DNA from 2 places in the Allobosea sp. ANAM02 genome. Region 1 is predicted to be linked to the other one. Evidence: riboswitches for the same ligand, from Rfam matches in the RefSeq annotation. Region 1 holds a riboswitch; the other holds the start of a gene.

Region 1 (4,185 bases):
GAGAGCTGAAGGCCGCTATGTTTGCCGTCATGCTCGGGCTTGCCCCGAGCATCTCGGAAACCAGCGCCCTCTTGTCATGAGTTTCTCGGGTCTGCGCTGCGCTCCGCCCGAGAATGACGCCTCTCAGGATGCGTGCTTCCGCGTCGCCGCGATCCAGGCCTTCAGCCTCCCCTCGGGATCGGCGTTCAGCGTGATGTCGGTCACCGCCGCGACGATATCGGCGCCGGCCTCGAAGACGCCCGGCGCCCGTTCCAGCGAGATGCCGCCGATGCCGACCAGCGGCAGGTCGCCGATGCGGCGCTTCCAGTCGCCGAGCCGCTCCAGCCCCTGCGGGCCGAAGCGCATCTGTTTCAGGATCGTCGGATAGACCGGGCCGAGCGCGACATAGTCGGGCTTCGCCGCCAGCGCGCGCTCCAGCTCCGGCTCGTCATGGCTGCTGATGCCGAGCTTCAGCCCGGCCTTGCGGATCGCGCCGAGATCGGCGTCGTCGAGATCCTCCTGGCCGAGGTGCAACCACTCGCAGCCCTCGGCGATGGCGAGCTTCCAGTAATCGTTGACGACAAGCACGCAGCCGGCCGCGGCGCAGAGCGTCTTCGCCCGGGCGATCTCGCGCGCGACCTCGGTCTCGGGGCGATCCTTGACGCGCAACTGCACCAGCTTGACGCCGAGCGGCAGCATCCGCTCCAGCCAGTCGGCGCTGTCGAAGATGGGATAGAACGGATCGAGCTTCATGCGGAGTAGATCTTTCAGGCGAGGAAGGCTTTGCCCATGACGGGCGTGGAGGGAGCGGCCATGTCGCGCGCCTCGATCGGCTGCGCGGCGAAGGCCTGCCGGCCGGCACGGATGGCGAGCGCGAAGGCCTCCGCCATCGCGGCGGGATCGCCGGCCTTGGCGACGGCGGTGTTGAGCAGGATACCGTCATAGCCCAGCTCCATCGCCTGCGCGGCATGGGAGGGCAGGCCGATCCCGGCATCGACGACGAGCGGCACATCCGGGAAATGCTGGCGCAGACTGCACAGGCCATAGGGATTGTTGAGCCCCCTGCCCGAGCCGATCGGCGCGCCCCAGGGCATCAACACCTCGCAGCCGGCATCGAGCAGGCGCCCGCCGATGACGAGATCCTCGGTCGTATAGGGGAAGACCTTGAAGCCGTCATCGGCGAGGATTCGCGCGGCCTCGACCAGCGCGATCACGTCCGGCTGGAGCGTGTCGTCCTCGCCGATGACTTCAAGCTTGATCCAGTCGGTGCCGAAGACCTCGCGCGCCATCTGCGCGGTGGTGACAGCCTCCTTGACGGTGTGGCAGCCTGCGGTATTGGGCAGAACCTTGACGCCGAGCTCACGGATCAGGGCCCAGAAGGCCTGTCCGGCGCCGCCCGACGATTCCCGCCGCAGCGACACGGTGACGACCTCGACGCCGGAGCGCTTCACCGTCTCGGCCAGGATCGCGGGCGACGGATATTGCGCGGTGCCCAGGAAGAGCGGGTTCTCAGGCTCGAAGCCATAGAAGGACGCCATCTCAGCCTCCCTGCATCGGCGCGACGATCTCGATGCGGTCGCCCTCGCTCAGGGCCGTCTCGGCGCGCTTGCGGGCCGGCACGAAATCGCCGTTCAGCGCGGTCGCGACGGTGCGCCCGGCAAAGCCCAGCTCGGCCAGCGCCTCGGCCAGAGTCCTCGCAGCGATCTCCTGCGGAGCGCCGTTAAGCAGCAAGGTCATGCAGCATCTCCGGTTTGGATTGCGGGTTCAGCGCGGTCTCGGCCGCCATCCGCGCCATGGCGGGGCTGAGCAGGAAGCCGTGGCGATAGAGCCCGTTGACGTGGATCACCCGACCGCGACGCGTCAGCCGCGGCAGGTTGTCGGGGAAGGCCGGGCGCGCATCGGTGCCGATCTCGACGACCTCCGCCTCGGCGAAGGCCGGATGCAGCGCATAGGCTGCGCCGAGCAATTCCAGCATGGCGCGGGCGGAGATGCGACGACGCTCGCCGCTCTCGATCATGGTCGCGCCGACCATGAACAGCCCGTCGACCCGCGGCACGATGTAGAGCGGAATGCGCGGATGAAGCAACCGGACCGGCCGCGACAGGCTGATATCGTCGCTCCGCAGCAACAGCATCTCGCCCTTGACGCCACGCAATTCCGGCAGGACATCGCGCGCCGCCAGCCCCCGGCAGTCGAGGACGATATCGGCATCGAGATCGGAAGGCTCCACCGCGCTGCCGACATGAAGCTCGGCGCCATTCGCTACCAGCCGCTCGGCGAGCGCGGCTATCGCCACACGCGGATCGAGATGCGCCTCGCCAGCGAAGAACAGGCCGCGCGAAAAGCGCCCGGCCAGATCGGGCTCAAGCCCGGCGATGGCATCGCCGTCGATCTCGTCGAAATGGCTGGTGCGCTGGCCGAAGCGGCGCAGCTCCGAGCGATCCCGGCTGGGCGCGACGACGAGCGTGCCGTTGCGGTTGACTCCGCCGGCATGGTGCTCCCACCAATCAGCCGCCTGCTTGCCGAGCCGGACCACCGGCTCCTCGGCGCTCTCGCCCTCGCACCAGGGCGCCAGCATGCCGCCAGCATACCAGGAACAGGCCTCGGCGCCGATGCGCGGGCCGCGCTCATGAATGCTGACTAGCGCGCCGCGCGTCATCAGTTCGGTGGCGCAGGCCAGGCCGACGACGCCGGCGCCGACCACCGCGACCTTCAGGCCAGACTGAGGGCGTTCCGCCAAAATGCTCTTCCCTGCTCCCGGAGAGGCAGCGGCCTGGGGCACGAGCACAATGTCTGCCGAAGACCGTTCCCTTCGCCGGCATTACCCGGATCAGGTGCGATGGGTTGGCGCGGACCACGCCTCTCAGCCTTTCGGCACCCCAACGGACGGGCTCAATCTAGGGCCTGCCCCGCAGAGGAGCAAGGCAAGCCGGCGCAAAGCTTCTTTGCAACGACCTTCGATCTAACCACAGCTTCCTGCGCCTTCTCGCTCGCTCCATTACCAATGGGGCGCTCTGTGGCCGGCTTTGCGCGCATGCACAGGCGAAGCGAAGTAAGTTGCCGACGAGGCTTGTCAAACGGCTCTTCAATCGGGCATAGAGCCTCTCGCTGGAGACGTGGCCGAGAGGCTGAAGGCACTCGTTTGCTAAATGAGCATACCCCACAAGGGTATCGAGGGTTCGAATCCCTCCGTCTCCGCCACCTCTATCTCCTTGATATCATTCTGAAATAACTCTTGACCGAACCTGTCCGCGACACAGGTTTCGACACACATGAGTCACCTCTGGAAGCAGCCTTCGGGCTGGGTTTTCCAATTCCATGTCCCGAAAGGATTCGTTGAGCGGCTAGGTGCTACCCCGTTCCGGGTTCGTCTCGGCCGCCTTCCCGTTCCGGAAGCTCTCTGGCCTGCTGCCGGTTTCGTGGACACCGAGATTGGGTGTTTCATGAACCGGGAGGTGGGGTATGCGGCGAAGACAGTTTGGGCGTGAGTTCAAGATCGAGGCGGTCCGCCTGATCAAGGAGCGCGGAGTGAGCGTGGCGCAGGCGTCTCGGGATTTGGATGTCCACGAGAACCAGTTGCGCAAATGGGTGAAGCTCTTTTCGGCCGATCCTGCGCAGGCCTTTCCCGGCCACGGTCAGATGAAGCCGGAGCAGCTTGAGATCGAGAAGCTGCGGCGGGAGGTGGCCAGGCTCAAGGCGGAGCGCGACATCCTAAAAAAGGCCGCAGCCTACTTCGCGAAGGACGTGACATGAGGTTCACGTTCATTGCGAAGCACCGGGGGATCTGGCCGGTGGCTTGGCTTTGCGAAGCGCTGGATGTGTCGCGCTCGGGCTTCCATGCCTGGCTCAACCGGTCGCCGAGCCGGCGTGCACGCGACGATGAGGAGATCGGCAACAGGGTCCGGGCAAGCTTCCTTGGTTCGGATCGGACCTATGGTGCCAGGCGTGTCTGGCGGGACGTGCTGGCGGAAGGGATCGATTGCGGCCTGCATCGCATCGAGCGGCTGATGCGTGCCCAGGCTTTGCGTGCCAGGCCGCGTCGGCGCAGCCTGCCCAGGGATGAGGGCCAGCGATCGGCCATCGCGCCGAATACGCTCGGCCGGGAGTTCCATGCCGAACGGCCGAACCAGCGCTGGATCGCCGACTTTACCGACATCTGGATCGCCGAAGGTTGGCTTTACGTTGCAGCCGTCATCGACCTGTTCT
Region 2 (4,185 bases), 900 kb from region 1:
GCTCGGAAAGCCGGAACAGCCGTTCGGGCGACGCGGCGATGCCGGCCGTCTGGAGGAAGCTGCGATAGGGCGCGACGAGGGCGGCGACATCGTCGAGGCTTTCGACCGCGACGAGCTTGAGCGTGCGGTTCAGCCCGGTCGGGCTCAGGGCTTCCGGTGCTTCGACATGGACGACGCTCCAATTGTCGGATGCTTCGCCAAGAAGCTCCGCGGCGCCGTCCATCGCGCGCGTCTCCTGCGCGCCACGCCACGCCGCGATCGACGTCGCCTCGCCCGACGAGAGCGCGCGGCGCGGATGGCGCGCGGCGAGGGCGGCGAGTTCCTGCGCGACGTAGCGGGCGAACTCGGCAGGGCTGACCTTTCCGCCGCGCTCGACGAAAAGCATCTGCGGCGAATAGCAGCCCTGCTGCTCGTAACGCACGACATCATGGGCTGCGAGCCGGGCAAGCACCGGCGCCTTGCGGCTGTCGAGCGTCTCGCGCGCGATCACGCCGAAGCCGATCTTGTGGCCATGCGGCAGGAAGCGCGTGGTGATCGGGAGCTTCGCGCGCAACGACGTCAGCGTCTCGTTGCCGCCATAGGCCATGATCGTATCGGCCGCGCGCAGGAAGACCGGCTCGGCCGCCGCCTCGCCGCCCTTCCACCAGGTGATGGCGAGGCATTCGCCGATCTTGGGATCGATCTCTGCCAGCAGGCTCGCGAACCAGCCGGCGGTCAGAGGCTCGGCCGAGGCGAGCTTGCCGATGCTGCCCGCTTTGACCAGCAGGCCGCAGATCAGGCTCCAGAGCGACAGCGCCGGGACATTGCCGGCCCAGACATGCAGCAGAAGCTCCGGGCCATGAGCGTGCAGGGAACCACCCTTGGGCGTCGGCTGGAAACCGTCGAGCACGCCGGGATTGCCGAAATCCTCGGCCAGAAAACGCAGGAGCTGCGGCTTGCGGAAGGTCTTGAGATAGCCGGTGAGGCCGAGCCGGACCGTCTCGCGGTCATAGCCGGTGACGATCGGCAGCAGGTGTTCCGCCTTGCGCCGCAGCGGATGCTCACGGTCGAGCAGGCGTGCAATGGCGGCGTCGATCGCATCGACGATGCGCGCCGTCTCCATCCGCTTCAATCGGGCGCGAGCGTTGTCGCGCACATGCGCGCAGAGCGTCGCGGCCTGCGCTTCGTCGAGCTCGGGCAGCGCGATGGTAGCGTTTTCGCCCCAGGCGCTGTGGCTGACCTCGCGCCAGCGCAGCGCTTCGCGATTCAGGCCCGGCAGATGGCCCGCATGCTCGACCACGTCATCAGCCTCGCGCTGCTGCGAGGAATTCGGCGACGGCGACCGAACAGCCCTTCGAGGCCTCGCCGTCGACGCGGCCGAGCAACCTGAATCCGCCGGGCACGATTTCGCCGGCATCCTCGGTCAGGATCGCCGCGACGCAGTTGAAATGAGCGAGGTCGTGATGGACGATCACGCCGCGCTGGCCTTCGGGCAGGTCGGCGCCGGTCAGCGGATCGACGACGCGGCTGCGAATCCAGTGCGGCCCCGACTTCACCGACGGGCAGACGGCATTGCCGTCGTCATAGAGCTGCGAGCTCAGCTCGGTCATCCCGTACATGTTGATGCAAGACGCGCGCGGCACGCCGAAGGCCGCGGAAAGACCGTCGTAAAACTCGTCGGGCCCGAGTTCGCGCGACTGGCCCTTGAAGCCGCCGGTGTCGAGGATACGGCTGCCTTCCGGCAGGACGAAGCTCCGGCCGCTCTCGGCGAGCGCATCCAGCACGGGAACGAAAGAGTAGCTCGCGCCGAGCAGGGCATAGGGCTCGCCGCTCGTCTCGGCCTGCTCCAGCGCCGACAGAAGACCGTCCAGGTCGAGTCCGGCAGCATCGATGAAGGCCTGGGAATCCGCCGTGCCGCATTCGCGTTTGGCGAGCGAGAGATAGGTGGCGAGCGAGGAATTGGGCAGCTCGGCCTCGTCGGGGAAGAGGATGCCCATGCGGATGCGCTCGCCGCCCTGCATGAAGCGCGCGCGGAAATTGACCAGCATCGAGCGCTTCCAGACGTCGAGCGTCGGGTGATAGCTGCGGCCGCGGATGCCCTGCGTCGTGCCGCTGGTCATGAAGACGCGCTCGGCCGCTTCCGGCGGGCTGCAGCTCAGCGTCAGGTCCTTGAAGGCGGTGATCGGCACGGCGGGAATATCGCGCCAGCGCCGGACCGAGAGCGGCGTGCGCCCGCGCTGCAGGCAGAAGCGCTTATAGGGCTCGTTGTTGCGGAACTGATAGGCGAAAACCTGGAGCGCCATCGCCTCGAATTCGGCGTCCGACGCGTCGGGAAGCGCGATGAATGCCTTGAGCGCCGCGATGATCTCGGCTTGCGTCACTTGAAGCTCGCTCCGTTCGGACGCGCGCGGGCAAGCCGGGAGCGTCGATCGCTGGAGGATCATGAGCGCAAGCTGGAATCAGGGCCTGTGACGGCCGCATGTCCCGCATCCCTACGCCGGTATGATCCGGATCAGGTTCGGAGGGTCACCGCGTTGCCAGGCTCGAAAGCCCTGCCGGCGGAATCTCAGCCTCCTAGCGAGGCCCCCCTGGGAACGGATGCAGATGACGAGCGGCAGGCCCCGCTGTCAAGCGATAACGCAGCCGGGCGGGTATCCGAGCGAACCAGGACGTCAGCCGGCGATGTCCCGTGCCATGCGCATGAGATACTGTCCGTAATCGCCCTTGGCGAGCTTTTCGCCGAGGGCGGTAAGCTGCGCGGCCGATATCCAGCCCTGTCGCGCCGCGATCTCCTCCGGGCAGGCGATGCGCAGACCCTGGCGGCTTTCGAGCGTGCGCACGAACTCGCCCGCTTCCAGCAGGCTGTCGGGCGTGCCGGTATCGAGCCAGGCGAAGCCGCGGCCCATCGATTCCACCGAGAGCTGGCCGCGTTCGAGATAGATCCGGTTGACGTCGGTGATCTCGAGCTCGCCGCGGGCCGAGGGCTTCAGCGAGCGGGCGATCTCCACGACCTCGGCATCGTAGAAATACAGGCCCGTGACGGCCCAGTTCGATTGCGGGACCTTCGGCTTCTCCTCGATCGAGATCGCCTTGCCTGACGCATCGAAGGCGACGACGCCGTACCGCTCGGGATCACGGACATGATAGGCGAAGACGGTCGCGCCCGTCGTCCGGGCCGTTGCGCGGGCCATCATCCCCGGCAGGCTGTGGCCGTAATAGAGGTTGTCGCCGAGGATCAGGGCCGACGGCTCGCCCGCGACGAAATCGGCGCCGATATGATAGGCCTGCGCCAGTCCGCCGGGATGCGGCTGCTCGGCATAGGTGAGATCCATGCCCCAGTCGGAGCCGTCGCCGAGCAGGCGCTTGAAATGCGGCAGGTCGTGCGGTGTCGAGATGATCAGCACCTCGCGGATGCCGGCGAGCATCAGCGTCGAGAGCGGGTAGTAGATCATCGGCTTGTCGTAGACGGGCAGCAACTGCTTCGACATCGCCAGCGTCATCGGGTGCAGCCGCGTGCCCGAGCCGCCGGCCAGGATGATCCCCTTCATGGTTGCTGGTCCTTGCCTTGATCCTTGAGAAGCCGTGCGACGCAAGCTTGAAGCGAGCTCCGCCATTCGGGCAACTGAACGCCATGGGCAAGTGCTAGCTTGCTGCAATCGAGCCGGGAATTGGCGGGCCGGCGCGCGGGCGTCGGATAATCCGCGGTTGCGATGCGCCTGACCCGTATCGGCTCGCCACCCAGCCGCTGACGTTCCGCGAAGATCGCCTCGGCGACATCGGCCCAGACGGCTTCGCCCGTCGCGCTCATGTGGAACACGCCGCGCAGGCAAGCCTCGTCCCTCCGACCCGTCAGGTTGCGCGCGACGGTGAAGATCGCATCGGCGATATCGAGTGCGCTGGTCGGGCAGCCCGCCTGGTCGGCGACGACCCCGACCTCGTCGCGCGTCTCGGCGAGATGCAGCATCGTCTTGACGAAGTTCTTGCCGAACGGGCTGTAGATCCAGGCGGTGCGCAGGATGGCGTGGTTGTCGGTCGCGGCCGCGACCGCCTGCTCGCCGGCAAGCTTGCTGGCGCCATAGGCCAAGATCGGGCCGGTCGCATCATCCTCGCGATAGGGCCGGTCGAGCCCGCCGTCGAAGACATAGTCGGTCGAGAGCTGGATCATGGGAATGCCGAGCGCCGCCGCGGCGCGCGCCGCCTCGCCGG

The links. Region 1 has a riboswitch for thiamine pyrophosphate ahead of thiO (glycine oxidase ThiO). Riboswitches for the same ligand answer to the same signal wherever they lie in the genome.
Region 2: linked by a shared signal. The riboswitch ahead of OCUBac02_RS20660 (LuxE/PaaK family acyltransferase) and the one ahead of thiO (glycine oxidase ThiO) in region 1 are both predicted to bind thiamine pyrophosphate.

Annotation. Positions count from the first base shown of each region.
Region 1 covers NZ_AP022848.1:3,419,302-3,423,486, forward strand. The annotation lists gene OCUBac02_RS16410 (Rdx family protein) at 1-9, shown strand, start outside; gene OCUBac02_RS16415 (thiamine phosphate synthase) at 124-732, opposite strand; gene OCUBac02_RS16420 (thiazole synthase) at 747-1,517, opposite strand; gene thiS (sulfur carrier protein ThiS) at 1,519-1,716, opposite strand; gene thiO (glycine oxidase ThiO) at 1,700-2,695, opposite strand; TPP riboswitch at 2,770-2,871, opposite strand; tRNA gene OCUBac02_RS16435 (tRNA-Ser) at 3,090-3,180, shown strand; one part of gene OCUBac02_RS16440 (IS3 family transposase) at 3,442-3,691, shown strand; one part of gene OCUBac02_RS16440 (IS3 family transposase) at 3,691-4,185, shown strand, end outside.
Region 2 covers NZ_AP022848.1:4,322,602-4,326,786, reverse strand. The annotation lists gene OCUBac02_RS20665 (acyl-CoA reductase) at 1-1,279, opposite strand, end outside; gene OCUBac02_RS20660 (LuxE/PaaK family acyltransferase) at 1,284-2,360, opposite strand; TPP riboswitch at 2,451-2,579, opposite strand; gene rfbA (glucose-1-phosphate thymidylyltransferase RfbA) at 2,652-3,527, opposite strand; gene rfbD (dTDP-4-dehydrorhamnose reductase) at 3,524-4,185, opposite strand, start outside.